Regions from separate parts of the Mycolicibacterium helvum genome, predicted to be linked through region 1. Evidence: riboswitches for the same ligand, from Rfam matches in the RefSeq annotation. Region 1 holds a riboswitch; the other holds the start of a gene.
The links. Region 1 has a riboswitch for glycine ahead of gcvP (aminomethyl-transferring glycine dehydrogenase). Riboswitches for the same ligand answer to the same signal wherever they lie in the genome.

Region 1 (15,152 bases):
AGGTCGGCACGACCCCTAATCATATGCGGCTGAAGCTCTTTGATACCGCGGGGCACTTTGACCGCCCACCCGTAGTCGCGGAAGTGGCGCCGGACCTCGCCCATCATCGTCGGAACGGCGAAGGACAGAAACGCCGCACCGGTGTCGACGTCGAAGCGGTTCACGGAGTTGACCAACCCGACTCGTGCGGCCTGCACAAGATCATCGAATGGTTCACCCCGGCCGCTGTACCGCCGCGCGATGTGATCGGCCAGCGGCAGACTGCGCTCGATGATGGCTGCTCGCAAACGGCAGAATGCCGGCGAACCCTCATCAAGTTCCCTGAGGCGTCGGAACATGTCTGTCACTTCTGAATAGTCTGAATTGGCCGCACTGAACGCAGGCATCAACAAGCTCCCTTAGATTCGCCGCAATTGCTCACCGGCTCGAATCTGAACCTGCCGTCCCCGAGTACCCCGCGGGTCGCCAGGCTAAACGCCCGGACGCCTATTGACGAACGTCAGTCCTGGCGCGCGGGCAGCGGTGCGTCAGCACGTATCAAACCTGCCGTCAACAAGTCGTCCCAAACACCATCGGGCAAACCACGATTCGCAAGCTCGCAATTGCGGGCTTGCTGCTCGACGGTTGACGCACCGAGCAACACGCTGGCTACGGCGGGGTGTGCCAATACGAACTGCACGGCTACGGCGGCGATCGGCACATCATGCGCGGCACAGATCTTCTCGATCTCGCTCACCCGAGACATGACTGCGGGGGTAGCCGGTGCGTAGTTGTAATGAGCGCCGGGGACGGCGCCGGTGGCGAGGATTCCGCTGTTGTAGATGCCCCCCAAGAACAATGAGATCCCTTGCTCCACGCACAGCGGCATCAGCTCATCGAGGGATTCCTGCTCGAGCAAGCTGTAGCGTCCGGCAAGGAGGAACAGGTCGAAGCCACCACGCTGTGCTGCCGCGACACAGACATCGGCTTCGTTCACGCCGACGCCGACAGCTCCGATGACACCCTGCTCACGCAGATCCATCAAGGCGGTCGCGGCCCCCGTCATCGCCTCACGGAAGACTGCGGGCTGCTCGTCGCCATGGCCGTACCGATCGCAGTCGTGGATGAAGACGATGTCGATGCGGTCAGTGAGCATGCGCTGGAGGCTGTCTTCGATCGAGCGCATCGTTGCGGAGTAGGTGTAGTCGTACTGGACACGCATCGGCGGAACGCCGGTCCACATATCGTCGTCGGCTGACGAACACGGCGCCGGCCGCAGCAGCCGCCCCACCTTGGTGGACAACAGATAGTCCGCGCGTGGACGCCCGCGCAGAGCGGTGCCCAGCCTGTTTTCCGCCAGCCCGTATCCGTACATCGGAGCCGTGTCGAAAAGTCTCATCCCACGGTCCCAGGCATCGTCGACGAGTTCGCTACACGCGCTCTCAGTGAGAGCGCGGAACCGATTTCCCAGGGGCGCTGAACCGAAACCCAGTGCAGTCGAGCATAATTCGGTTGACCCAATACGCCGAGTATCCATGTCAGGACCCGACGAGCAGGCTGGTGTACTCATCGTGCGAGGAGTGGCTGAACGTCCGAGCCGACGAACGTGGCGAACGCCTCGATGTCGGCGCCGGCCGTGGGTTGCAGCACAATGGTATCGGCGCCGGCGTCGACCCAGCGGCGAGCAGCGTGAGCGATCTCCGCGGCAGTGCCGTGCGCAGTGATGTCAAGGGTCGGGTCGAATTCCCAATGCTTGACTTCGGCGAGAGCATCGGCCTTGGCGTCGGGTCCGGTGGTGCACACGATATAGACGACCACCGAATGCGGTTCGCGGACCGGACGCAACTGCCGTCCGGCCTCGACGTGGCGCAGCGATTGGCGCAACGCGTCGGGACTGGTGCCGCTGCTGATGACGGTCCCCGAGGCCAACTCCCCGCTCAACTGCAGGGTCTTGGCACCCGTGGCGCCGACGAGGACCTCGATGTCGGGGCTCGGCGGCCATTCGAGGCACACGTTGGACAATGAGACGTATCTGCCGGTGTAGTTGACCGTTTCACCGCGCAGCAGTGCGGTCAGGCAGCCGAAGTACTCGCGTAGGTAAGTCATGGGCGAGGCGACTTTCGCGCCGATCTGAGTCATCCAGTCCTGCACACCGTGGCCGAGCCCGATGCGCACGCGGCCGGGGTAGGTGCGCTCCAGGGTGGCGATCTCCATCGCGGTGAGCGCAACGTTGCGCATCGGCGCGGGCAATACTCCGACGCCGACGGAGAGCCGGCTGCTGTTGGCGAGCGCGATCGCGGCAGCCGAGATGCCTCCTGACGCGAAACAGTCCTCCCAGAGCCATATCTCATCGAGTCCGGCGGCATCGGCTGCCCGCGCCGCGGCCACTAGATCTTCCGGCGGGTACTGGGGCCGGAATACGCAGCCGACACGCGGCGACGCGATGGCGAGACCTGCTGGGTCTACCTGCGCTTCGGGTGCAGTCATCTGGCTTCCTTTCAAGTCCCCCCAGGCAGCGACGGAGAACAGTCGGCCTTCGGATTCGCAGGCCATTATGGCAGAAATTTTCACCAAATGCTCGCCCTGCCGAACGACAGTGTTTTATCGTAACGCTAGCAACCAGCCCCCACGCCTTCATGTCGGCAAACCGCCTCGAAAGACGAATGCAGGCTCCAAAAAGTGCCGAATTATCTCCTAGCACTGTGTAGCAATGCTTTCAGGCACTCGGTGCCGGCTCGGCAAGGTGGCGCGCCCGTCGCACCGAGTGCACGTTCGTCCTATGCCACTCGATCGAATGACTAAACGCGCGCCTCCACAGCGCTCGGTACTCCGAACAAAATCGACGGGAGTAACTACATGACCATCCGCGCACACGCTCCCGCGGCGGAGGCAACCGTTGCCTATGTCAAGGTCGTTGGGCCCACGCCCCGAATCATTCCCGTCGAGCATGAATTGCTGGCTTTCGCCGTGAGTTGGTTGCCCTACGGCGGCGGCCCGGTTGACGAGATCTGGATCAATTTCGGGATGACGCCTGACCGGTACAGACAACGGTTGCGTGAGTTGATCGAGAAGCACCTTGAGCATATCCATCCGACGACCGCTGAGCGACTGCTGCGCACTGAATGCGGGCTTTCCCACCTTTCAGCCAGTGAGGTGCTGGCACAGCGCGCGAACCCTCTAGTCGTGCTTGCCGCGTCGACTCCAGCGGACGATCCACGCCGGATTCATCCCTGAGATTGAGGATGATCGCGCGGCCGGCGGCCGAACTGTCGTAGTGAATGCAGCGCGAAGACGAACAGCGCACACCAGATCAACGCGAAGCCGGCCCACGTTGTCGCAGTGAGACGTTCGTGGCCGACAATCACCGCCCATGCCATTTGCAGAATGGGGGTCAGGTATTGCAGGAGCCCCACCGTGACCATCGGGAGCTGGTGAGCAGCAGCACCGAACAGCAGAAGCGGCAGCGCGGTCATCGGACCGCACGCGGCCAACAACAGGAAGTGGGTGGTACTGCCGGCCAGCTGTCCATGCCCGTTGATACCGAGGAGCGTCAGGTAGGCCACGGCGGGTGGCGCCAACACAATCGCCTCAGCAGTCAGGCTGGTGCGTGGCGGCAAGGGGACGATCTTCTTCACGACACCGTATAGCGCGAAGGATCCCGCCAGGCCCAGGGCGATCAGCGGCAGCCGTCCGTAGGCCACCGTCACGACGGCGACGGCGCCCACTGCGACAACGATGGCCGCAACTTGAGCGAAAGCAAGTCGCTCGCCGAAGGCGATCACGCCGATTGCGACACTTACCAGGGGGTTGATGAAGTAGCCGAGCGCCGCCTCGGTGACGTGTCCGGATAGCACGGCATAGATGTAGATGCCCCAGTTCGTGGAGATCAACGCCGCGGCGGCGGCGACCAATAGCCAAGTCCGAAAAGATGATCCGCGAAGCGATCCGAGTTGACGTCCCAACGCCAGCACCGCCACCATCAACAGCAACGTCCAGATCGCCCGGTGAGCCAGGATCTCCACGGGGGCCGCGAAGCCGAGCAGCCCAAAGAATGCCGGGAACAGGCCCCAGATCGTGTAGGCACCCAGACCATAGGCGAACCCCCGCGGCGTCCCAGCCGCCGCTAACACTCGACGAGGTTGACGCCGACGTTCGCGGCCAGTCCGCCGAGCGCTGTCTCCTTGTACTTGGAGCTCATGTCCCGGCCGGTGGAGCGCATGGTCGCAATCACCTGGTCCAGGCTCACCCGATGAGTGCCGTCACCGCGCAACGCCATCTTGGCGGCGGTTATCGCCTTGTTCGCCGAGATCGCGTTGCGCTCGATGCACGGAATCTGCACCAGTCCGCCGATCGGATCGCAGGTCAGGCCGAGGCAGTGCTCCATCGCGATCTCCGCGGCATTCTCGACCTGTGCCGTGGTGCCGCCGAGGATTTCGGCGAGCGCACCGGCAGCCATCGAGGCCGCCGAGCCGACCTCGCCCTGGCACCCGACTTCGGCCCCCGAGATCGAGGCCTGTTGTTTGTACAGCGAACCGATCGCGCCGGCCGCCAGCAGGAAGCGCACCGCCACGTCGTCGGGATCGATTCTGCCTGCCTTCGTGTAGTGCTCTGCGTAGTGCAAGACAGCGGGGATGATGCCGGCGGCACCGTTGGTGGGCGCGGTCACCACGCGGCCGCCCGAGGCGTTCTCCTCGTTGACGGCCAGCGCGACGAGATTGACCCAGTCCTCCGCGAATTCCGGTGATCTGCAGGGGTCTTCGCGAGCGAGTCGGTCATGCCAATGGTGGGCGCGGCGGCGAACCTGCAGACCGCCTGGCAAGGTGCCCGTGCGGACCATTCCGTGCGCCGCGCATTCGCGCATCGCGTCGCGAATGCGCAGCAGTTCCTTGGCGACATCCACCTCAGGCGCCAGCTCCCGCTCGTGGGCCCCCTGCACTTCACTGATCGATATGCCATGTGCAGCTGTGAGGGCTAGAAGTTCCTCGGCAGTTGAGAACGCGTACGGCGAGGTACGTTCGGTGTCACCGCAACTCGGCGTCTTTTCATCGTCGTCGACGATGAAGCCGCCGCCAACCGAATAGTAGGTGCGGCGCAACAGTTCGGCTTTCTCGGCGAGCGCCACGAAGGTCATCCCGTTGGGATGAAAGTCGAGGGTTTGCGCGGGACGACGAATAAGATCGTCGACACCAAGATTGACGGACAGCTGTCCCGCCACCCGCACCCGACCCGTCCGCCGTTGACGCGCCAATACCGCCGCCATGTCGTCGATGTCGATCGTCTCGGGATCCAGCCCCTCCAGTCCGAGCAAGATCGCGGGGAAAGTGCCGTGCCCGTCGCCGGTGGCCGCCAAGGATCCGTAGATGGTGATCGCGAACTCATCGACGTAGGGCACGAGCCGTGCGCTGCGGAGATTGGCCGCGAATCTCGAAGCAGCGCGCATCGGGCCCACAGTGTGTGAGCTCGATGGCCCGATTCCGATGGAGAACAGATCAAAGACGCTGATAGTCACGACTTCTCACAGTCCGGGGTAGAGCGGATAACGATTTGCCAGAGCTTGCACCTGCATCCGGATCGATTCCAGGTCGTCACCAACGCGCGAGATCAGCGCTTGGGCGATGAGGTCGGCCACGTACGCGAAGTCGGGCAGCGTGAAACCCCGCGCGGCCAGCGCGGCGGTGCCGATTCGCAGCCCGGAGGTCACCATCGGCGGTCGTGGGTCGAACGGGACGGCATTGCGGTTGACCGTGATATCGACCGCGGCCAGCCGATCCTCGCCCTGTTGGCCGTCGATCTCGGCATTTCGCAGGTCAACGAGGGCCAAGTGGACGTCGGTGCCTCCGGTGAGCACGGTGATGCCGTGACCGGTGACATCAGAGCTCCCCAGCCGCTCGGCGAGCAGACGGGCGCCGTCGAGGCAGCGTTGTTGACGTTGGACGAATTCGGGTTGGGCGGCCATTTTGAACGCCGTCGCCTTGGCCGCGATGACGTGCTCCAGCGGCCCGCCCTGTTGGCCGGGGAACACCGCCGAGTTGATCTTCTTGGCGATCGCGCCGTCGTTGGTCAGGATGATTCCGCCGCGAGGTCCACCGAGCGTCTTGTGTGTGGTGGAAGTGACGACGTGGGCATGCGGAATCGGAGAGGGGTGCAGTCCCGCGGCAACGAGTCCCGCGAAGTGGGCCATGTCGACCATCAGCAGCGCCCCGACTTCGTCGGCTATCTGCCGGAACCGGGCGAAGTCGAGATGGCGCGGATAAGCAGACCAGCCGGCGATGATCAGCTTGGGCCGGTGCTCGCGGGCGGCGGAGGCGACAGCATCCATGTCGATGAGGTAGTCCTCCTCGGACACCTCGTAGGTTGCGACGTTGTACAGCTTGCCGGAAAAGTTGATGCGCATGCCGTGGGTCAGGTGGCCGCCGTGTGCCAGCAGTAGACCCAGGATGGTGTCGCCGGGGTTCAGCAACGCATGCATCACCGCGGCATTGGCGGTGGCACCCGAATGCGGTTGGACATTGGCGAATTCGGCGCCGAAGAGGCCCTTAACCCGGTCGATGGCGATTTGCTCCACACCATCGATGTATTGGCAGCCACCATAGTAGCGCCGGCCCGGGTAACCCTCAGCGTACTTGTTCGTCAGCACCGATCCCTGGGCCTGCATGACCGACACCGGCGCATAATTCTCCGAGGCGATCATTTCCAATCCAGTTTGCTGCCTTGTCAGTTCGCGCCCGATGAGGTAGGCGATGTCGGGATCGAAGACATCGAGTGGTTCATTCAGGACACTCACGAGGTGGCTCCGTTCTTCTCGGCGTACTCCGCGGCGCTCAATAGTTCACCGGCGGACGTGGCGAGCACGGCGAATAACCAGCCCTCGCCGTAGGGATCGGTCGACACCAGCTCCGGATTCTCGACGGCGGATTGATTGACGGCGACGACCCTTCCGTTCACCGGTGAGAAAAGTTCGGAGACGGTCTTGGTGGATTCGACCTCACCGCAGGGCTCGCTGACGCTCACCTCGGTGTCGATCTCGGGCAGTTCGAGGAAGACCAGATCGCCAAGGTTGTCGACGGCCAGCTGGGTGATCCCGATGCGCAACGGCTCGGCAGAGGGCAGGGCGGCGACTGAGTCGAGGAGGACCCATTCGTGGTCGTCGGTGTAGTACCGATCGGTGGGCAAGTTGTCGGTCATCGTGAGTGATCCTTTCGGGTGGTCCAGGCCTACGGGCGCTTGTAGAACGGCGGAGCAGTGACGGTGAATTCGTTGGCCGTGCCGCGTATCCCGACTTGCAGAACGGTCCCGGGTTCGGAGTACGCGGCGTCGACATATCCGAGGGCAATCGGGTGGCCAAGGGTGGGTGACAATGCGCCAGAGGTGATGGCTCCGACCTCGGCGCCGTCGCGCTCGACGGTGTATCCGGCACGCGCGGCACGCCGCCCAGTGCCGGTCAACCCGACCAGGCAGCGTGCCAGCGGCGCCTTCGAGAGCCGTTGAAGCGCTTCCGAGCCGACGAAATTCTTGCCGAGTCTCAGCATTCGGCCCAGGCCTGCCTCGTAGGGGTTGGTGGCCTCGGTGAGTTCGTGTCCGTAGAGCGCCATGCCCGCTTCTAGCCGCAGGGTGTCGCGTGATGCGAGTCCGGCAGGGATGCCACCGTGTGCCGCCGTGACGTCGACGAGCGCATGCCACAGTCCGACCGCTCGCGCGTTGGCGACGTACAGTTCGAACCCGTCCTCACCGGTGTATCCGGTACGGGCCAGCAGGACATCGATGCCCGCGACGACGGCGGGCGTGCTCGCGTAGTACTTCAAGGCGGACAACATGCCGGGGGCGTCCCCGTCCATCATGGCGGTCAGGATGGCCACTGATTCGGGCCCCTGGACAGCGATCAATGCCGTATCACCGGATTCGTCGAATACATCGGCATCGAACGCGGCTGCACGCGAGCTCAATTCGGCGTAGACAGTCGCCGCATTCGATGCGTTGGCGACGACCAGGAAATCGTTGTCGGCGAGCCGGTAGACGACCAGGTCGTCAACCACGCCGCCGTTCTCGTTGCACAGCAGCGAGTACTTGGCACGTCCCACCGGGACCGCAGACAGTTCACCTACCAAGGCGTAGTCCAGCGCGGCCGCCGCGCCGGGTCCGACCACGTGGATCTCTCCCATGTGGGAGAGGTCGAACACACCGGCCGCGGTGCGCACGGCGTGGTGCTCCTTGAGGTCGCTGCCGTACTTCAGCGGCATCTGCCAGCCGGCGAAGTCGGTGAAGGTGGCTCCCAAGGACCGGTGTTCGGCCAGGAGAGGCGTTTCGTGGGTCATACGAGTACTCCGTCTTCGATGGGCGTGGTGCTGACGAACGCCTCCGGCGGTGGGCAGGAGCACGCCAGATTGCGGTCGCCGTAGGCACCGTCGATGCGCCGTACGGGTGGCCAGTACTTGACACCGCCCGGTGGCGGCACCGGGTAGGCGGCTCTGCGTCTGCTGTAGGGCAAGTCCCAGTCATCGGCACAGATCTGCTCACTGGTGTGTGGCGCCTGACGCAACGGGCTGCGCTCCAATTCCCAACGGCCGGTGGCCACCTCGGCGATCTCGGCGCTGATCGCGATCATCGCGTCGATGAAGCGGTCCAGCTCGCCGAGGCCCTCCGACTCGGTGGGCTCGACCATCAGGGTGCCGTTGACCGGAAACGACAGCGTCGGGGCGTGGAAGCCGTAGTCGATGAGCCTCTTCGCGACATCCTCAGCGGTGACGCCGGTGGCTTTGGTGAGGGCACGAAGGTCCAGGATGCATTCGTGGGCTACGAATCCGCCCGGTCCGGTATAGAGCACCGGAAAGTACGGGTCGAGTCGTCGTGCCAGGTAATTGGCCGAGAGCACCGCGGTCTCGGTGGCAGCTCGCAGCCCGTCTGGACCCATCAAGGCCAGATAGGCCCAGGTGATCGGGAGGATTCCGGCCGATCCGTAATTGGCCGCCGACACCGGGCCCACGGGACCGTCTCCGGCCAGTGGATCCGAGGGCAGGAACGGTGCAAGGTGCGCGCGCGCCGCGACCGGTCCGACGCCGGGGCCTCCTCCCCCGTGCGGGATGCAGAAAGTCTTGTGCAGGTTCAGATGTGAGACATCACCACCGAAGTCACCCGGACGGGCCAGGCCGACAAGGGCGTTGAGGTTGGCGCCATCGATGTAGACCTGGCCGCCCGCCTCGTGGACCAGGTCGCAGACCTGGCGAACGTCGGGTTCGTAGACACCGTGCGTGGATGGGTAGGTGATCATGATCGCCGCGATACGTTCGTCGTGGATCGCGAGTTTGTCGGCTAGATCGGTCAGGTCGATGTTGCCCGTCTGCGCGGTCGCCACGACGACGACCTGCATTCCCGCCAAAACTGCCGACGCGGCGTTCGTACCGTGCGCGGACTGCGGGATCAGACAGATGGTGCGGTCCACATCCCCGCGAGACTGGTGATATCCGCGGATGGCGAGCAGACCTGCCAGCTCGCCCTGGGAGCCGGCGTTGGGCTGCAGTGACACTCGGTCGTAACCAGTGATCTCGGCGAGCCAGTGCTGTAGTTCCTCGACGAGCCGGCGGTAGCCGCGGGTCTGCTCCGACGGCGCGAACGGGTGGATGCCCGCGAAACCGGGCCAACTGATCGGTTCCATCTCCACCGCAGCGTTGAGCTTCATCGTGCACGATCCCAACGGAATCATCGTGCGATCCAGGGCGAGATCCTTATCCGACAGCGTCCGCAGGAAGCGCATCATCGCTGTCTCTGAACGGTAGAGGTGGAAGACCTCGTGCTGCAGGTACGGTGACGTCCGCGCGAGATGCGCGGGTAGGTCGGCAGGCGAGCTCGGTACCGGTCGAGCACCGAAGGCGGCAAGCACCCGGGATACGACGTCCTCGGTCGTCCTCTCGTCACACGAGATGCCAACGTGGGCAGCGTCGATGCGACGCAGGTTGATGCCGTCGGCGGCGGCGCGAGCCACGATCTTCTTGGCGCCGTGGCCGACGCGGACGGTCAGCGTGTCGAAGTAGTCGGCGTTCGTGACGGCGAGACCCAACGTGGCCAGCCCGGTGGCGATCGCCGCGGCGTGGCCGTGCACGCGGCGCGCAATCGACGCGAGACCGTCAGGCCCGTGGTAGGCGGCATACATGCCGGCCACGTTGGCGAGCAACGCCTGAGCCGTACAGATATTGCTGGTCGCCTTGTCACGGCGGATGTGTTGCTCACGAGTCTGCAGTGCCAGACGGTAGGCCGGCGTACCGTCGCGGTCGCGGGACACTCCGACGAGCCGGCCGGGCAGCATCCGTTCCAGTCCGTGGCGTACGGACATGAAGCCAGCGTGGGGTCCACCGTAAAACAGTGGCACGCCGAAGCGTTGGGCCGATCCCACCGCAATGTCAGCGCCTTGGTCTCCAGGGGGCGCGAACAGCGTCGAGGCCAACAGGTCGGTGGCCACCGCGACCAAGGCACCCCGTTCCTGCGCATCGGCGACGACGGCAGTCAAGTCCCGGACTACTCCGCTGGCACCCGGGTTCTGCATCACGACACCGAAGAAATCGCCATCCGGTAAGCCGACACCCACGTCGGCCCGGATCACCTCGATGCCGAGTGCGGCGGCGCGTCCGGCCACGACGGCCGCCGTCTGCGGGAAGCACTCGGTGTCCAGCACCACGGCTGCCGAACCCGAATCCTTGCTCGCGCGGCGCATCAAGAGGATGGCCTCCACGACCGCGGTCGCCTCGTCGAGCAGGGACGCTCCCGCGACGGGCAGACCGGTGAGGTCAGCGACCATGGTCTGGAAAGTCAGCAGTGCTTCCAGCCGCCCCTGAGAGATCTCGGGCTGATACGGGGTGTAGGAGGTGTACCAGGCCGGAGACTCGAGCATGTTGCGACGCAGCACCGGCGGGGTGATCGTGTCGTAGTAGCCCAAGCCGATCATCTGAACGCACGTCCGGTTCGTGGCAGCGATGTGTGCCAGCTCGGCGAGCACCCCTTCTTCGGATCGCGCCGCGGGCAATGTGAGTGCAGCCGCCGTGCGGATCGACGAGGGCACCGCAGCCTCGATCAACTCGTCCAGAGTGCCGAGACCGATTGCGTGCAGCATCCGGTGCTGTTCAGCCGGGGTGGGTCCGATATGACGGTCAGCAAAAATCAGTTGCGTTGAAGTGTTGAGCGACAAGGGATCTCTCCAAGTTCGTGCTCGCATCAGCGAGCTGTCCTTGATGGACCCTCCCCGCTCTGTCCTTGGACCTGAGAGATTTGCAGCGCCGTTCGGGCGCGCTCTTCACCTTCGGTAAACGCCCCGCTGGGGGCGCTTTCTCCAGAGTTGCCTCGTCGCAGCGGTACTGGGGCCTGAGAGATTCCCGGGGAGGACTTGCTCCTACGGCGCCTCCGATTCGGAGGTTCTCCCGCTGTGAGTCGATAGCGTCTTCAATTGTGGTGGAACCTATGAAACCACACCGTTCGGAAAACCGAGCGAAATCTTGCTAATTCACACGCACCGCTAGCCGCACCATGCGCCAAGACGGTACATTCGGCCCATACGATCGCCGGAGCAGTCATTAGCCCACTTCCGATGTGGGGTCGCCGCATGCCGGACCCAGCGCACCGCGAGCCATCTGACCCCGTTCGTCATTCCGATCGGCGATCACTCTGATCCCGTAAAAACTTCGCCTTCCGTTCGGCCTACCGAACAAAAGATGCGATTTCGGCTTGATTTGTTCGGCAGCCACGTCTACTGTCATCGGACATGAGCTCCGTCACACGCGCTGGAAGCGCACGGCTCCCCCGGCCGAATGTGCTGGTTATCGGCACCTTCGACACGAAGGCCGACGAATTATGTGCGGTGGCGGACCTCATCGAGGAGTTTGACGCCACCCCCCTGTTGCTCGACACCTCCGCTCGGCACGCCGAACACCCGTCGACCGCCGCACTCAAGGGCCGACGTTTCATCGACCAGGACACTGTCGCCCTGGCCGCCGGAAGCAGCATCGACGAGATCAGCGCCCTGCCCCGTGGCGCGGCCGTCTCCGCACTGCGGGCGGGCGTCGGCGCCCTGCTCTCCCATCTGCATGCCGACGGTGAGATCGACGCTGCGATCTGCATGGGCGGCGCCGGGATTCATATCGCAGGACCGGCCCTGCAGGAACTGCCGGTGGGCTTTCCCAAACTGATCGTGTCTCCGTTGGCCTCCGGAAGCCGCACGTTCGAGCCCTACGTCGGGATCCGTGATGTCGCGGTGATGCACTCGGTCGTCGACATCATCGGCGTCAACACCATCACCTCCCGGATCTACCGGACTGCGGCCGGTTACATCGTCGGGGCCGCCAAGGCCGCCATGGGCGTGAGCACTTCCGCCGCCGCCGACAACGGCAATTCCCGGCCGCTAACCGTCGCGGTGTCGATGAATGGCAACACCACCGGACCGCTGATGCGTGCTCGGGCGTACCTCGAAGAGCGCGGCATCTCCTTCATCGCATTTCACGCCAACGGGACCGGTGGACGCGCACTGGAAGACGCCGTCCGGACCGGACAGGTCGACGCCGTCCTGGACTACACCACCACCGAACTCGGCGCCAGCCTCGTCGGCGGCTTGATGGACCCCGGGCCCGATCGCATGGAGGCCGCAGGTCTGGCCGGGCTGCCCCAGATCCTGGTCCCCGGCTGCACCGACTTCATCACGTGCGGTCCGATGAGCGCGGCGACTGCCGAATTTCCCGACCGCACGTACTTCGGGCATAACCCCGAACTGACTCTGGTGAGACTCACCGCCGACGAAATGACCGCGCTAGCCAAAACATTCGCTTACAAGGCGAACAAGGCTACCGGTCCGACACACGTATTCATCCCCACTGGCGGCTTCTCAGTTCCCGACGCCCCGGGTAAAGCGTTCTGGAATCCGGAAGCGGACGGCGCCTTCATCAACACACTGCGCGCGAACCTCGCCGACCACGTCGCGCTGACCGAACTCGACCTGCATATCAACGACGATGCGTTCATCGATCAGGTACTGGCGGTCTTCACTTCGATGCTGCGCGCGCAGCACACACACCCACCCGCGTTTGCCTGAGGCTTCCGCAATAAACACCCAATGAGAGGTAGCAATGTCCATCGGTAAAGATCTCCGCCTGCGTCGCATCATCGACCCCGCCACCAATTCCTCGGTGATGTTCGCCTTCTCCCATGGCACGAGCGTGCCCGAAGTCATGTCTGGGATCGAGGATCCCGCCACGAGCTTCCGAAAGGTCCGCAACGGCGGCGCCAACTGTGCATTCCTCACCCCGGGCCTGCTTCAGTCCCTCTCCCCCGTCATTGCCGAATCCCCCGAGGTCGCCATCGTCGCAAAGATCACCGCGACCGCGACCCGCGGCGAGAAGTCCCACCAGGAACGGCTCATCGCCTCGGTCGAGCACTGCGCCACCCTCGGCGTCGACGGTGTCGTCGCGCTGCTCCCGTTCGCCCCGGAGAACGAGGCCGACGTGATCTCGCTGACCGGTTCCATCGGCGAGAAGTGCCGCGAGTACGGACTGCCGTTCATCGCCGAGGCCGAGTTCCCGAACGCCTACTTCGGCGACGGCAAGGACTACCAAAGCACGTGGGGATTGTCCTACCTCAAGCGCAGTGCACGCCTGTGCGTCGAACTGGGCGCCGACATCGTGAAGACCAACTGGCTGGGTAGCCCTGAGGAGTTCTCGCCGATCGTCGACTGCGTCTCGGGGACCCCGGTCATCGTCGCCGGCGGCTCCCGCGAGTCCGATCTCGCGCTCCTGCGCAAGGTCAAGGCCGCCCGTGACGTCGGTGCCGTCGGAACCTCAGTGGGCCGCAACATCTTCCAGCACGCCAACCCCACCGCGATCACCGCCGCCCTGGTGGCCGTCCTGACCGGGGCGAGCAGCCCCGAGGAAGCCGTCGAGTCCAATCCCGAACTCAGCGCCGACCAGGTGCTAACCGCCGCACACTGACCTGACCCCCTGCTCATACGGAACTAGAAGACGGAGCTAACGATGAAAGCGGTTGTTCTCGAGGCGGAATGGAGCCCGCGACCGGGCGCACGCATCTCCGAGGCCGATCACGCCCGGAGATGGGCAGCGATCGCCAACGACGCTTACCGCAACCCCACCGTCGACGTCCGAGAGGTGCCCGACCCAGGGGCACCAGGTCCCAGCGAGCTGGTGTTGGAGGTTGGCGCCTGCGGCCTGTGCGGTTCGGACGTGCACATGTTCGAGACCGACGACGAGGGCTATCTGCTGTTGCCGTATCACCTCAAAACACCCGTCATCACCGGCCATGAGTTCGCCGGTCGGATCGTGGCCAAGGGCAAGGACGTTCATCAGTTCGAGGTGGGCGGACTCGTTGCCGTCGAGGAGATCCAATGGTGCGGCAAGTGCCGGGAATGCCGGGGGGGTTACTGGAACCAGTGCGGTTACATCGAGGATCTCGGATTCACCCTCGACGGTGGCTTTGCCCAGTACGTGAAGGTCGACTCGCGGTTCGCCTGGTCCCTCGACGGTGTCCTCGAACGCTACGGTGACGAGGACACCGCCCTCGAAGTCGGCGCGCTGACCGAACCGACAAGCGTCGCCTACGAGGGGATGTTCACGCGCGCTGGCGGTTTCAAGCCCGGCGGCTCGGTCGTCGTGTTCGGCGGAGGTCCGATCGGATTGGCCTCCGTAGCACTGGCTGCCGCGGCGGGCGCCGCTCAGATCTTCGCAATCGACCCCCTCCCGGGCCGACGCGAGCTGGCCGGCAAGATGGGCGCCACCCGGGTCATCGACCCGTCGAGCGAGGACCCCGGCGACGTCGTGCGAACGGCCACCAAGGGTGACGGTGCGGCCATGGTCGTCGAGGCCAGCGGAAACTCCAAGGCCGTGATGGGCCCGATCGAGGACACCCTCGGCGTCGGCGGCAAGGTGGTGATCGCCGGAATGGACGCTCAGCCGGCGACCATGAATCTGATCCGCTACATGCTCAAGGCCGGCTCGGTCTACGGCACCGTCGGCCACTCCGGGTCGTGGAACTTCCCCAACGTCATCAACCTGATGGCCGCCGGGCGAATCAACATGGAAAACGCGATCACGCGTCGCTTCCCCTTGGCCGGACTCGTCGAGGCCATTGATGAGACCAAGGCCCGCGGCAACGGAAAGATCCTCGTCAAGCCGCAACTCTGACCCGGGCGCCGA
Region 2 (15,152 bases), 1.6 Mb from region 1:
GCAACCTCGTCGAGACACTGAACAACTACAACGAACACGCCGCCAAGGGTGAGGACCCCGAATTCCACAAGCAGCCGGAATTCCTTGCGCCGCAAGATAAGGGGCCGTGGGGTGCCTTCGACTTGACGCTGGGTAAGGCGATGTATTCCGGGTTCACCGTCGGCGGGCTGGCCACCGACGTCAACGGCGAGGTATTGCGGGCCGACGGCAGCGTGATCCGTGGCCTATACGCGGCGGGGGCCTGCGCGTCCAACATCGCCCAGGACGGCAAGGGCTACGCGAGCGGCACCCAGCTCGGGGAGGGCTCCTTCTTCGGCCGGCGCGCCGGGACCCATGCCGCCGCAACAGTGAACGGCTAACGACCGAAAGCTCCGCCTTCGATCAGGATCGCCAGGCCTATCGCGACGAGGACCACGGGCAAAATGACGTGGCCCCAACGGGATAGCAACCTGGCGACGGGCGGGCGGCTGGCGAAGTACTGTCCCGCAGCGCACCAGATCGCCACGCCGACGAGGAATGTGCCGATATAGCCGGCCATGCTGCCGACGCCGGCGACGGCGAACACCGGAACGTAAGCCCCGACGTTGTCGCCACCGTTGGCGAAGGTCACTGTTGCGACCTCCAGAACGCGCGGACCGCGCCGGGGCGGTTCGCCGTCGGCGCCGTCGGCCCCTCGCGCCTGCCACGCCTGCCACCCGGCCCGGATACCGAGGAATAGCGGCAGCAGGCCAAGGTAGGGAATGACGTTGCGTGGCAGCAGGCTTACTCCCAGCGCGCCCACTACCGATACAACGAGGATCGCGCAGAAGCCGAGATACTGACCCGCGACTACGCGCAGCTGATCCACCCGATGCCGGCCCGCCCGGCCGAAGAACACCGCCAGCACTACCAGGTCGTCGATATTGGTCAGTGCGAACAACACTGCCGCTTGCGCGGTCACACCTTCGCGGGCTCGGTTCCCTCGATGCGGCTCAGCCGCCATTCCCCATCGCCGAGCAGTTCCAGTTGCCTGACGTGGTGCTGCTCGACGGTGCTGCGGTGGCTGACGCTGACCAGAATGGTGTTCGACAGTTCACCGCGGACCAGGTCGTAGAGGGCGAACTCCAGACCCTCGTCCAGCGCCGAGGTGGCCTCATCGAGGAAGACCGCCTTGGGTCGGGTCAGCAGCACTCGGGCGAACGCGATGCGCTGCTGCTCACCAGGCGAGAGCACCTTCGCCCAGTCCTGGACTTCGTTGAGCCGGATGGCCAAGTGGGACAACGCGACCTTGGTCAGCACCCGCTGCAACTGGTCGTCGCTGATATCTCCGGAGGCCGCTGGGTAGGACACCACCGTGCGCAGATCACCCAGCGGCACATAGGGCATCTGCGATAAGAACATCGTGTCGTGATCGTCCGGGCGGCACAGCGTGCCCGAGGTGTAGGGCCACAGCTGGGCCAGGCTGCGTAGCAGCGTCGTCTTGCCGGCACCCGACGCGCCGGTGATCACCAGCGTCTCGCCCGGCTCCAGCCGCAGGTCGATCGGGTCGACCAGCTGCTTGCCGCTGGGCGTGCGGACCTCCACGCGCCGGAGCTCCACCGAACCGTCGTGGCTGGGAAGAGTGTTCAGCTTGGGTAGCTCGCGGGCCTCGGAGTTGGTCTCGACCAGCCCGTGCAGACGAATGATCGCCGCACGGTAGGAGGCGAACGAGTCGTAGGCGTTACGGAAGAACGACAACGAGTCGTGGATGGATCCGAAAGCGCTGGAGGACTGGGTGACGTCACCCAGGTCGATCGCGCCGGAGAACAACCGCGGCGCCTGGATCACCAAGGGAAGCGGGTTGATGATCTGGCTCATCGAGAGGTTCCAGCCGGTCAACGCGATCGTACGGTTCACATACCTGCGGTAGTTCGCGATGATCGCGGCAAACTTGGTGCGCAGCAGGCTCCGCTCCACGTCTTCACCGCGGTAGAAGCCAACGGCCTCGGCGGCGTCACGCAGCCGAACCAGGGCATAGCGGAACACGGCGTTGGTCAGCTCGTTGCGGAAACTCAGCTTGATCAGCGGGTGGCCGATCCAGAACGCGATGATCGTCGCGAACGTCACGTAAATCAGCACCACCCAGAACAGCGCGTGGCCCAGGGTGAACCCAAACAACGTCAGGGGGCCGGACAGGTTCCACAGGATCACGGTGAACGAAACCACCGTCACCAGCGAGTTGATCGCCCCGAACAGCAGCGTGCTGGAACTGCCGATCATCGGCTGGTTCGGGGATGAGCCCACCCCGGCGGTGAAGATATCGATGTCGTACTGGATGCGCTGGTCGGGGTTGTCGATATCGCTGTCGGTGAAGCGGGTGCGGTAGTAAGCGTGGTCGTCGAGCCAGTCGCAGGTGAGCCGGTCGGTGAGCCATACCCGCCAGCGGATGATGAACCGCTGCATCAGGTAGATGTCCAGCATCACGCGGCTGATGTAGATGGTCGCCAAGATGCCGAACAGGATCAGTGCCGCCCAGAAGCCGTGGATACCGGATTGGCGAACTTCGTCGTTGCCACCGCCCGCACCCTGGAAGGCCACCTGCAGCGATGTGAAGAGGTCGTTGCTGTAGTAGCTGAGCAACACGTCGAGGCGAACCGAGATGATGGTCGACAGCAACAGCACGGCTAGCCAGATCCAGACCCGGACGCTCTGCCGGCCCTTGAAGTAGTCACCGGTGATCCGCCAGTACTGCCGCCCCCAGACGGTGTAGCGCGCCAGCAGGAACAACACAACGAGGCTCAGGACGGCGCTGATCGTCCACGCTTTGGAAATCCAGATCAAGGACGGGACGAGCTCGTGTCCCCAGTCCATCGACGGCTTGAACTTCTCCAACGCGTTTCTCCTCCTGCGGCGGCGTCGCGCATGACAACCGATCCGTGTGGCTTCCCGGCGAACCTACCCTTGGAACTCTGTGCAGGCGCGAGTCCGGACCAGATGGCTAGCGAAATGTGAGCTTCAGCGCCGTCTTCAGATCCGCCTGCGCGGGCCAGTCACGAGCGGCTAAGCAAACATACCGTTCGGCGAGATTACGAACACCGCGCGCGGACCGGTCCCGCAGTGGCGCGGATCCGCTTCCGGGCCGATGAGCCGGCACCGGCGACGAGCACGTCGACATCCGTTATTGCGCCGACGGTACCGTTGACCCGTGGCGAAAGATCGCAAGAACAGCGCTGCCGGATCCGGCCGCATCAGCCGGGGCTTCTGGCGTCTCCTCGGTGCCAGCACCGAGAAGACCAAAGCCGAGTCGATGGCCGAGGTGACGGCGTCGGCGGAGTTCGACGACAAGGCCAAGGGCCTGGACGACGAGCAGCTGCTCAAGGCGGCCAAACTGCTCGAACTCGGCGACCTCGCCGCCTCTGCCGACGTTCCGCAGTTCTTGGCCATCGCTCGCGAGGCGGCCGAGCGAACGACCTCGCTGCGTCCTTTTGACGTACAGCTACTCGGAGCTCTGCGTATGCTCGCCGGCGATGTCGTCGAGATGGCCACCGGCGAGGGCAAGACCCTTTCGGGTGCCATCGCCGCGGCCGGCTACGCACTGGCTGGACGCAACGTCCACGTCGTCACCATCAACGACTATCTGGCCCGCCGCGACGCCGAATGGATGGGTCCGCTCATCGAGGCGATGGGTCTGACGGTCGGCTGGATTACCTCCGAGTCGACGGCAGCCGAGCGCCGCGCCGCCTATCAGTGCGACGTCACCTACGCGTCGGTCAACGAGATCGGGTTCGACGTACTGCGCGACCAGCTGGTCACCGACGAGGCCGACCTGGTGTCACCCAACCCCGACGTCGCGTTGATCGACGAGGCCGACTCGGTGCTCGTTGATGAGGCGCTGGTGCCGCTGGTGCTGGCCGGCACCACACACCGCGAAACGCCCAAGGTCGAAATCGTCCGTCTGGTGGGCGAATTGACGGCCGGTATCGACTACGACACCGACGCCGACAGCCGCAACGTTCACCTCACCGAAGACGGCGCGAAGAAACTCGAGGCCGCACTCGGCGGCATCGACCTGTATTCCGAGGACCACGTCACCACCACGCTGACCGAGGTGAATGTGGCCCTGCACGCGCATGTGCTGTTGCAGCGCGATGTGCACTACATCGTCCGCGACGGCGCCGTGCAGCTCATCAACTCCTCACGCGGCCGGATCGCCCAGCTGCAGCGCTGGCCCGACGGCCTGCAGGCGGCCGTCGAAGCCAAGGAAGGCATCGAGACCACCGAGACCGGCGAGGTCCTGGACACCATCACCGTGCAGGCGCTGATCAACCGCTACCCGACGGTGTGCGGGATGACGGGTACGGCGCTGGCCGCCGGCGAGCAGCTGCGCCAGTTCTACAAGCTGGGCGTCTCGCCGATCCCGTCGAATGCGCCCAACGTCCGCGAGGACGCCGCCGACCGGGTCTACATCACCGCGGCGGCCAAGATCGAGGCGATCATGGAGCACATCATCGAGGTGCACGCCACCGGGCAGCCGATTCTGGTGGGCACCCATGACGTCGCCGAATCCGAGGAACTGCACGAGCGGCTGATCCGCCGCGGCGTTCCGGCCGTCGTGCTCAACGCCAAGAACGACGAGGAAGAAGCCACCGTGATCGCGGAGGCCGGCAAGCTCGGCACGGTCACCGTTTCCACGCAGATGGCCGGTCGCGGCACCGACATCCGGCTGGGTGGATCTGAGGAATCCGACCATTCCGCCGAAAAAGAGAAGGTGGCCGAGCTCGGTGGCCTGCACGTCATCGGCACCGGGCGGCATCTCACCGAACGGCTGGACAACCAGCTGCGTGGCCGGGCCGGGCGCCAAGGCGACCCCGGTTCGTCGGTGTTCTTCGCCAGCTGGGAGGACGACGTCGTCCTCGCGCATCTGGACTCAGGCAAGCTGCCCACCGACGCCGACGACGCCGGGAAGATCATCAGCGCCAAGGCCGGCAGCCTGCTCGACCACGCCCAGCGGGTGGCTGAGGGCAGGCTGCTCGACGTGCACGCCAACACCTGGCGCTACAACCAGCTCATCGCCCAGCAGCGCGCGATCATCGTCGAGCGCCGCAACACCCTGCTGAGCACGGCGGCGGCCCGCAACGAGCTCAAGGACCTGTCCCCGGACCGCTACGAGGAGCTGTCCGAGAAATCCAGCGAGGAGCAGCTGGAGACGATCTGCCGCCAGATCATGCTGTTCCACCTCGACCGCGGCTGGGCCGATCACCTGGCTTACCTGTCCGATATCCGGGAGAGTATCCACCTGCGGGCCCTTGGCCGGCAGAACCCGCTCGACGAGTTCCACCGGATGGCCGTGGACGCGTTCGCGAATCTGGCCGCCGACGCGATCGAGGCGTCGCAGCAGACGTTCGAGACCGCCAACATCCTCGAGGAGGAGCAGGGACTGGACCTGTCGAAACTGGCCCGCCCGACCTCGACGTGGACCTACATGGTCCACGACAACCCACTCAACGACGACACGTTGTCTGCGCTGAGCCTGCCCGGGGTTTTCCGTTAGGTTCTCCTCATGACGCGCCACGGCCGCGATCGGGTGCTGACGATCCCGAACGTCCTGTCGGTCATCCGGCTCGTCCTGGTGCCGGTATTCCTGTACCTGCTGCTGGTCACCCACGCTTACGCACTCGCGGTGGCGATCCTCATGTTCAGCGGATTCTCCGACTGGGCCGATGGCAAGATCGCGCGGCTGGTGGCCAACCAGTCGTCACGGCTGGGGGAGTTGCTCGACCCGCTGGTCGACCGGATCTACATGATCACCGTTCCCCTGGGCCTCGGCGCGGCGGGCGTCGTGCCGTGGTGGCTGGTGATCACGCTGATCGGCCGTGACCTCGTGCTGGCCGCAACGCTGCCAATAGTGCGCAGCCGCGGGCTGACCGCGCTTCCGGTCACCTACATCGGTAAGGCAGCGACGTTCGCGCTGATGTCGGGCTTCCCCCTGGTGCTGCTGGGGCAGTGGGATGCCCTGTGGAGCCGGGTGATCGGCGCCTGCGGCTGGGGATTCCTGATCTGGGGCGTCGGCATGTACCTGTGGTCTGCGGTCCTCTATCTGCTGCAGGTACGCCTGGTGGTGACCACGTTGCCCAGGGCAGGCGTCAGCGATGCCCGCGCCTAACAGCGCGCTGGGCGGCTACGACCCGCTGGCCGGCCGCAGCGAACGCCACGGCCTGCACGCCTACCCGGCTGGCGCCGACCGCGTGCCGACGCTGATCCCGCTGCCGGGGCTACTGCGGTCGCTGCTGACCGAACACCTCGACCCCGGATATGCCGCGGCGGCCGCCGAACGGGAGCGCACCGGCCGCTCCCGCCGCCCCATCGCCACCCGCGGGTGGCAGGCGCTGGCCGCCCTGCTGATCGCTGCGGTGTTTGCCGCCGCGGTGGCGCAGGCGCGGACCACCGCTCCCGGTGTCAACGCAGCCCAACAGGTACTCGCCGCCAGCGTGCGATCCGCTGAGGGCACCACCGACCGGCTCACTCACCGCCGCGATGAGCTGGCCACCCAGGCCGACGACATTCAGCGCCGCCAGTTGCGTGACGACACCACCGGGCGAGACCTGCTCAGCCGGCTCGATGCGCTGAGTCTGGCCGCGGCCACCACCGCCGTCATCGGCCCCGGTCTGACCATCACGGTCACCGACCCCGGGATGGGGCGGGGCCTCTCCGATGTCGCCAACCAGCGGGTGCCCGGCAGCCGCCAAGTCATCCTTGATCGCGATCTGCAGCTCGTGGTGAACTCGCTGTGGGCCAGTGGGGCCGAAGCGATCTCGGTCGGCGGCGTGCGAATGGGGCCCAACGTGACGATCCGCCAAGCGGGTGGCGCCATCCTGGTCGACAATCATCCGATCAGCAGCCCGTACACGATTCTCGCGGTGGGACCGCCGAACGGGATGCGGGATACCTTCGACCACAGCAGCGGCCTGCAGCGGCTGCGACTGCTGGAGGCGTCCTACGGTGTCGGGGTGAGCGTGGCCAGCGGTGACGGCCTGTCGTTGCCCGCCGGCGCAGTCCGAGAGATTAAATTTGCCAAGCAGATCGGGTCATAGGGGACCGGTGGGCAGGAGCGAAGCGACCCGGGTATTGGGACCGGTGGGCAGGAGCGAAGCGACCCGGGTATTGGGAAGGCACACATGATTGGAATCGCCGCACTCATCGTCGGCATCGTGCTGGGCCTGGTGCTGCATCCCAGCGTCCCCGAAGTCATCCAGCCCTACCTGCCGATCGCCGTCGTCGCCGCGCTGGACGCCGTGTTCGGCGGTTTGCGGGCCTACCTGGAGAAGATCTTCGACCCCAAGGTGTTCGTCGTCTCGTTCGTGTTCAACGTGCTCGTCGCCGCGCTGATCGTCTACGTGGGCGATCAGCTGGGCGTGGGCACCCAGCTGTCGACGGCGATCATCGTCGTGCTGGGCATCCGCATCTTCGGTAACGCCGCGGCATTGCGGCGCAAGCTGTTCGGGGCGTGAGGTGACCGACAGCGCCGGGCAGGACGCGGGGGAGGACACGCGGGAGGACGTGGCGACCGAGCATGGGCGCCACGAACTCCCTGGCCCCACACCGCCTCCGGCGCGATGGCCCCGCAGCCGCACTCAGCTGGTGTTCGGCGTGCTGGGCGTGTTGCTGTGTCTGGTGCTTGGCATCGGCATCGCCACCCAAGTCCGGCAAACCGAGTCCGGCGACGCGCTGGACACCGCGCGCCCGGCCGATCTCCTGGTCCTACTGGGCTCACTGCAGCAGCGTGAGGCGGCGCTCAACACCGAGGTGGCCGAGCTACAGCGAACTCTTACCGCGATGCAGACCGCAGGCAGCAGTGACCAGGCGGCCATCCAGAACGCCCAGGCCAGGCTGGCCGCGCTATCGATCATGATCGGCACCGTCGGCGCCACCGGGCCCGGGGTGAGCATCACCATCGACGATCCCGGACCCGGCGTTGCGCCGGAAACCATGCTTGATGTCATCAACGAACTGCGCGCCGCCGGGGCCGAAGCCATGGAGATCCGGTCCGGGCAGCGGGCGGTGCGGATCGGGGTGGACAGCTGGGTAGTCGGCAGCCCCGGCGCACTGGAGATCGACACGCAAACTTTGAGCCCGCCGTATTCTGTTCTGGCCATTGGTGATCCACCCACCCTGGCTGCGGCGATGAACATCCCGGGCGGCGCCGTCGACAGCGTCGAGCGAGTCGGCGGGCAAATGACCGTCTCGCAATCCGACCGGCTGGACATCACCACCTTGCGGCAACCGAAAGCCCGCCAATACGCTCAGCCCGTCAAATGAGCGTCCGACACCGAGGAGCACTGTGAGCGAAATCCCAGCCGATCTGCACTACACCGCCGAACACGAGTGGGTGCAGCGCACCGGTGGCGACACCGTGCGCGTCGGCATCACCGACTTCGCCCAGTCCTCGCTGGGCGACGTGGTGTATGTGCAGCTACCCGACGTCGGCAGCGCTGTCACCGCCGGTGAGTCGTTTGGCGAGGTCGAGTCGACGAAGTCGGTCTCGGACCTCTACGCTCCCGTCACCGCCAAAGTGATTGCGGTCAACGGCGATCTGGAGGCAAACCCCGGGCTGGTGAACTCGGACCCCTACGGTCAGGGGTGGTTGTTGGACTTGCAGGTCGACGGCGATACCCTCGACCAGGGGTTGGCGGCGTTGCTTGATGCGGACGCCTATCGGGGCACAGTGACCGAATGAAATTGTTAGGGTGCCTGCCAACCACTGATCCGGCGGTGGTGGGCACAACGGCGACCACTGCGCGGTACGGTCGACGTAAGTGATGGTGGAGGCGGACGGGCGCCTTGTGCGGGCACCCCGCCAAGTATCGCCACGGCAGCTAGTGAGGAGCAACGGGTGACGGACAAGGACCAGAACTCTGGGGCGGACCAGACGTCTGAGGAAGTCACCGTGGAGACGACATCCGTCTTCCGCGCGGACTTCCTCAACGAGCTGGACGCCCCGGCGGCGGCCAGCGGCGACAACGCAGTATCCGGGGTGGAGGGTCTCCCGGTCGGCTCGGCGCTGCTGGTTGTCAAGCGCGGACCGAATGCGGGCTCGCGGTTCCTCCTGGACCAGCCGACGACGTCGGCCGGTCGCCATCCGGACTCCGACATCTTCCTCGATGACGTGACCGTCAGCCGTCGGCATGCCGAGTTCCGGTTGGACGGCAACGAATTCCAGGTCGTCGACGTCGGCAGCCTCAACGGCACCTACGTCAACCGGGAACCGGTCGATTCGGCCACGCTTGCCAATGGCGACGAGGTCCAGATCGGCAAGTTCCGGCTGGTGTTCCTCACCGGACCCAAGCCGTCCGACGACGAAGGTGGTCCGGGAAGCTAGTGTCGGCGAAGAGCGCTCGCGCGAAGAGCTGATGATGCAGCCCGATACTCCCGCGCTCGCCGGGATGTCTATCGGAGCGGTCCTGGACCTGCTGCGACCGGACTTCCCGGACGTGACGATCTCCAAGATTCGATTCTTGGAAGCCGAAGGTCTGGTCACGCCGGAGCGCAGCGCATCGGGATATCGGCGGTTCACCGCGTACGACTGCGCCAGGTTGAGGTTCATCCTGACCGCGCAGCGCGACCATTACCTGCCGCTGAAGGTCATCAAGGCACAGCTCGATGCCCTGCCTGACGGCGAACTGCCGCACGTCGGATCGCCTTACGCCGTACCGCGATTGGTGACGGTCTCGGGTGACTCCGCGGACGACGACGACGCCGCACGCACCCAGGTTCGCCTGAGCCGAGAAGACCTGCTGGAGCGATCCGGGGTCGACGAGGAGCTGGTGGTTGCACTGTGCAAGGCAGGCGTGATCACCACCGGCCCGGGCGGGTTGTTCGACGAACACTCGGTGGTCATCGCGCAGTGCGCGCGGGCACTGGGGGAGTACGGCGTCGAACCGCGGCACCTGCGGGCATTCCGGTCGGCAGCCGACCGCCAATCCGACCTGATCGCCCAGATCGCCGGCCCGGTGGGCAAGGCGTCAAAGACCGGTGCCCGCGACCGCGCCGACGACTTGGCGCGCGAAGTCGCGGCCCTGGCAATCACGTTGCACACGTCGCTGATCAAGTCCGCTGTACGAGACGTTCTCGACCGCTGAGGACTAGACTCCGATTGATGGCAACGGGAGCGCGGAGGTCAGACACATATGGGTGAGGTTCGTGTGGTCGGCATCCGCGTCGAGCAGCCCCAGAACCAGCCGGTTTTGCTGCTGCGGGAATCCAACGGCGACCGCTACCTGCCCATCTGGATCGGCCAGTCCGAAGCCACCGCGATCGCGCTGGAACAGCAGGGCGTCGAGCATTCTCGGCCGCTCACCCATGACCTGATCCGTGATCTCATTGGCGCACTTGGGCATTCACTCAAGGAAGTGCGCATCGTGGATTTACGGGAAGGTACCTTCTACGCCGATTTGATCTTCGACCGCGATATCAAGGTCTCGGCCCGCCCGTCGGACTCGGTGGCGATCGCCCTGCGGATGGGGGTGCCCATCTATGTGGAAGAGGCCGTGCTGGCCGAGGCCGGGCTGCTGATTCCCGACGAGAGCGACGAGGAGTCCACCGGTGCCGTCCGCGAGGACGAGGTCGAGAAATTCAAGGAGTTTCTCGACAGCGTGTCCCCGGACGATTTCAAGGCGACCTGATCGGGTATTCGGGCCCCATGGCTGGTGAACGCCAAGATCACGGATGCGTCTCACTTGGCCGGTAGCGGTTCGACACGCGCGACGGATGCCGGGGAGCGCGCTCAAGGGCAGCCATACTTTCATCACGACGACGAGCGCGACTGCCCGTCGACAAGCGTATGCTCGATGAACTCGGACGCTGGGCTTACGCGGTTGGTGGAGCGGTTAGCGGGGCAAGAGTTCGAACGGCGAGAGGAAGCATCGTGGGCGAGCAGCCACGTCAGGGACAGTTGGACCTTGCCGGCGCGACGTCTGGTTCTTTCAAGGCGGATTCGGCCGTCGGCGCACCGGTCGGTGAGTCAGTGCAGCCAGGCCTGTTCCCCGATGATTCGGTGCCCGACGAACTCGTCGGCTACCGCGGCCCAAGTGCCTGCCAGATCGCCGGAATCACCTACCGCCAGTTGGACTACTGGGCCCGCACCTCGCTGGTGGTGCCATCCATCCGCGGCGCGGCCGGGTCCGGCAGCCAGCGGCTGTACTCGTTCAAAGACATCCTCGTTCTCAAGATCGTCAAGCGTCTACTCGACACCGGCATCTCGTTGCACAACATCCGGGTCGCCGTCGATCATCTGCGGCAGCGCGGCGTGCAGGACCTGGCCAACATCACGCTGTTCTCGGACGGCACAACGGTCTACGAGTGCACGTCCGCCGAAGAAGTTGTCGACCTTTTGCAGGGTGGGCAGGGTGTGTTCGGCATCGCGGTCAGTGGTGCGATGCGGGAACTCTCCGGTGCCATCGCGGACTTCCCCGGCGAGCGTGCCGACGGCGGCGAATCGATCGCCTCGCCCGAAGACGAGCTGGCCTCGCGGCGTAAGAGCCGCGACCGCAAGATCGGCTAGAATCAGCGGCGTATCGCCCTCGCGCGGGAGAGCTTCGTGGCCGCCAGTCACGGACGCCGAAGGAGCAACACCTCTCCGTCAACCTCTCAGGCCCCAGGACCGCGCGTGGCCACGATGCCTCTGGAAAGCGGTGACCTCGCGGTTGCCCGCCCATGGGGAAAGGCTCTCAAAGCCGAATCTCTCAGGCGCCCGGTTTTGGGTGGACGACAGAGGGAGAGGACGCCGCTGACGGCTGCGTCCGCCCGAGTCAGGAGCCCATCCGTGTCCGATCACACCCAGCCCACGTTCGCCGATCGTCATATCGGACCGGACTCCGACGCGGTTACGACCATGCTCGACGTCATCGGCGTCGGCTCGCTCGACGACCTGGCCGCCAAGGCGCTGCCAGCCGGAATCCTCGACGCGCTCGCAAACGGCCTGGCGCCCGGCCTCGATCAGCTGCCCGCCGCGGTCAGCGAGCATGAGGCGCTGGCCGAGCTGCGGGCACTGGCCGACACCAACACGATCGCCGTGTCGATGATCGGGCAGGGCTATTACGACACTCTGACGCCGCCGGTGTTGCTGCGCAACATCCTGGAGAACCCGGCCTGGTACACCGCCTACACGCCCTACCAGCCGGAGATCAGCCAGGGTCGGCTGGAGGCGCTGCTGAATTTCCAGACCATGATCGCCGATCTCACCGGGTTGGATCTGGCCAACGCCTCGATGCTCGATGAGGCCACCGCCGCCGCCGAGGCGATGACGCTGATGCACCGCGGGACGCGGGGGCCGGCCAACCGGCTGGCAGTCGACGAAGACCTGTTCGCACAGACCGCGGCCATTCTGGCGACCCGCGCGGAGCCGCTGGGCATCGAGATCGTCACCGCCGACCTGCGCAACGGGCTGCCCGAAGGTGAGTTCTTCGGTGTCATCGCACAGCTGCCCGGTGCGAGCGGGCGAGTGACAGACTGGTCGAAGCTGGTCGAGCAGGCCCACGAGCGCGGGGCGCTGGTGGCGCTGGGCACCGACTTGCTGGCGGTGACGCTCATCGCCCCGCCGGGGGAGTTCGGCGCCGACGTGGCCTACGGCAGTGCCCAACGATTCGGTGTGCCAATGGGATTCGGCGGTCCGCACGCCGGTTTTCTTGCGGTGCACTCCAAGCATGCGCGCCAGCTCCCCGGCCGGCTGGTGGGGGTGTCGGTCGACAGCGACGGCGCAGCGGCGTACCGGCTTTCGCTGCAGACCCGCGAACAGCACATCCGCCGCGACAAGGCGACGTCCAATATCTGTACCGCGCAGGTGTTGCTGGCGGTGATGGCGGCGATGTACGCCAGCTACCACGGCCCTGAGGGCTTGACCGGGATCGCCCGGCGCGTGCATGGTCACGCCCGGTCGCTGGCCGCCGGCCTGAGTGCGGCCGGCGTCGACGTTGTGCACGACACCTTCTTCGACACCGTGTTGGCGCATGTCCCAAGCCGGGCCGCCGCGGTGCAGGCCGAGGCCAAGGGCCGCGGCATCAATATCTGGCGGGTGGACGCCGACCACGTGTCGATCACCTGCGACGAGGCCACCACGGCCGCACACGTCGCACTGGTGCTCGAGGCCTTCACCGGAGCCGCCCCGGTGGCTGGAAACTACGCGGGTCCTGAGATCGATTCGCGGACAAGTGAATTCCTCACTCACCCGGCGTTCCATCGGTACCGCACCGAGACGGAGATGATGCGCTACCTGCGCGCGCTCGCCGATAAGGACATTGCACTGGACCGCAGCATGATTCCGCTGGGCTCCTGCACGATGAAGCTCAACGCCGTCGCCGAGATGGAGTCGATCACCTGGCCCGAATTCGGCCGCCAGCACCCGTTCGCGCCGGCCGGCGACACCCCCGGGCTGCGCAAGCTGATCGCCGACCTGGAGACGTGGTTGACGGGTCTCACCGGATACGACGCAATCTCGTTGCAGCCCAACGCCGGATCGCAGGGTGAGTACGCGGGTCTGCTGGCCATCCGCGACTACCACATGAGCCGCGGCGACAGCGGTCGAGATGTCTGCCTGATCCCGTCGAGCGCGCACGGCACCAACGCCGCTTCGGCGGCCATGGCCGGCATGCGGGTGGTCGTGGTGGCCTGCCGGGAGAACGGCGATGTCGACCTTGACGACCTGCGTGCCAAGGTCACCGAGCATGCCGAGCGGCTAGCCGCGCTGATGATCACCTACCCGTCCACGCACGGGGTGTACGAACACGACATCGCCGATGTCTGCGCGGCGGTGCACGACGCCGGCGGGCAGGTCTACATCGACGGCGCCAACCTCAACGCTCTGGTGGGGCTGGCCCGGCCGGGCAAGTTCGGCGGCGACGTCAGCCACCTGAATCTGCACAAGACGTTCTGCATCCCGCACGGCGGCGGCGGTCCCGGCGTCGGGCCAGTGGCGGTGCGTTCCCACCTGGCGGGGTTCCTGCCGGGCCACCCGCTGGCCGAGGAGCTGCCGAAGGGGCACGCGGTGTCGGCGGCACCGTACGGCTCGGCATCGATCCTGCCGATCACCTGGGCATACATCCGGATGATGGGCGGCGACGGCCTGCGCAACGCGACTCTGACGGCGATCGCGTCGGCCAATTACATCGCCCGACGCCTCGATGAGTACTACCCGGTGCTGTACACCGGCGAGAGCGGCATGGTGGCCCATGAGTGCATCCTCGATCTGCGCGGCATCACCAAGGCCACCGGTGTCACTGTCGACGATGTGGCGAAGCGGCTGGCGGACTTCGGTTTTCATGCGCCGACGATGAGCTTCCCGGTGGCGGGCACGCTCATGGTGGAGCCTACCGAGAGCGAAAGTCTGGCCGAGGTGGACGCATTCTGCGAAGCGATGATCGCCATTCGTGCCGAGATCGACAAGGTCGGGTCGGGCGACTGGCCCGCTGACGACAATCCGCTGCACAACGCACCGCACACCGCCGAGTGCCTGCTGGTCGACGAGTGGACACATCCGTACACCCGCGAGCGGGCGGCCTATCCGCTGGGCAAGCAGTTCCGCCCGAAGGTGTGGGTGCCGGTGCGCCGCATCGACGGGGCGTACGGCGACCGCAACCTGGTGTGCTCGTGCCCGCCGGTGGAGGCCTTCGCCTGATAGCGTCACCCTGTGCTGCCTGCCAGTGTTCGCCAGTGGCAAGAGGGTGGGCGGATGCTGTCCACCAGCGCGGGGTCGGTATTCGTGCGATCCCAGCCCGGAAGGGGCCCCGCTGTCCTTCTGCTGCATGGTTTTCCATCCAGCTCCTACGACTTCCGCGGCGTCGTCGACCGGCTCGGTGACCGGGCCTGGCTGACCCTGGACTTTCTGGGCTTCGGACTGTCCGACAAGCCCCGGCCGCACCGCTACAGCCTGCTCGAGCAAGCTGACATCGTGCAGCAGGCGGTCGCCGACGTCGCGCCCGGCCCGGTGGTGCTGCTCGCCCACGACATGGGCACGTCGGTGGCCACCGAACTGCTGGCCCGCGACGTCTCAGGCACGCTGCCCTTCGAGATCCAGCGGGCCGTGCTCACCAACGGCAGCGTCATCATCGAGCGAGCCAGCCTGCGGCCGAGCCAGAAGATCCTGCGCGGCCCGTTCGGCCCTGTTCTCGCCAGGCTGACCAACGAACGCGGTTTCCTGCGCGGTT

Region 2: another riboswitch for glycine. It lies ahead of gcvP (aminomethyl-transferring glycine dehydrogenase); the one in region 1 lies ahead of gcvP (aminomethyl-transferring glycine dehydrogenase).

The regions. Positions count from the first base shown of each region.
Region 1 covers NZ_AP022596.1:4,027,675-4,042,826, reverse strand. Annotated here, with positions in the region: gene G6N38_RS18995 (SigB/SigF/SigG family RNA polymerase sigma factor) at 1-338, opposite strand, end outside; gene G6N38_RS18990 (aldo/keto reductase) at 500-1,516, opposite strand; gene G6N38_RS18985 (LLM class flavin-dependent oxidoreductase) at 1,546-2,466, opposite strand; gene G6N38_RS18980 (DUF3263 domain-containing protein) at 2,836-3,213, shown strand; gene rarD (EamA family transporter RarD) at 3,204-4,109, opposite strand; gene G6N38_RS18970 (L-serine ammonia-lyase) at 4,103-5,488, opposite strand; gene glyA (serine hydroxymethyltransferase) at 5,495-6,763, opposite strand; gene gcvH (glycine cleavage system protein GcvH) at 6,760-7,164, opposite strand; gene gcvT (glycine cleavage system aminomethyltransferase GcvT) at 7,194-8,291, opposite strand; gene gcvP (aminomethyl-transferring glycine dehydrogenase) at 8,288-11,179, opposite strand; glycine riboswitch at 11,304-11,394, opposite strand; gene G6N38_RS18945 (Tm-1-like ATP-binding domain-containing protein) at 11,723-13,042, shown strand; gene G6N38_RS18940 (class I fructose-bisphosphate aldolase) at 13,077-13,934, shown strand; gene iolM (scyllo-inosose 3-dehydrogenase) at 13,977-15,140, shown strand.
Region 2 covers NZ_AP022596.1:5,661,634-5,676,785, reverse strand. Annotated here, with positions in the region: gene G6N38_RS26720 (FAD-binding protein) at 1-359, shown strand, start outside; gene G6N38_RS26715 (cadmium resistance transporter) at 356-940, opposite strand; gene G6N38_RS26710 (ABC transporter ATP-binding protein/permease) at 937-2,829, opposite strand; gene secA2 (accessory Sec system translocase SecA2) at 3,164-5,509, shown strand; gene G6N38_RS26700 (CDP-alcohol phosphatidyltransferase family protein) at 5,519-6,121, shown strand; gene G6N38_RS26695 (DUF881 domain-containing protein) at 6,108-7,049, shown strand; gene G6N38_RS26690 (small basic family protein) at 7,134-7,466, shown strand; gene G6N38_RS26685 (DUF881 domain-containing protein) at 7,468-8,274, shown strand; gene gcvH (glycine cleavage system protein GcvH) at 8,297-8,692, shown strand; gene garA (glycogen accumulation regulator GarA) at 8,849-9,334, shown strand; gene ftsR (transcriptional regulator FtsR) at 9,366-10,094, shown strand; gene G6N38_RS26665 (bifunctional nuclease family protein) at 10,143-10,637, shown strand; gene G6N38_RS26660 (MerR family transcriptional regulator) at 10,880-11,515, shown strand; glycine riboswitch at 11,530-11,627, shown strand; glycine riboswitch at 11,628-11,735, shown strand; gene gcvP (aminomethyl-transferring glycine dehydrogenase) at 11,777-14,623, shown strand; gene G6N38_RS26650 (alpha/beta fold hydrolase) at 14,678-15,152, shown strand, end outside.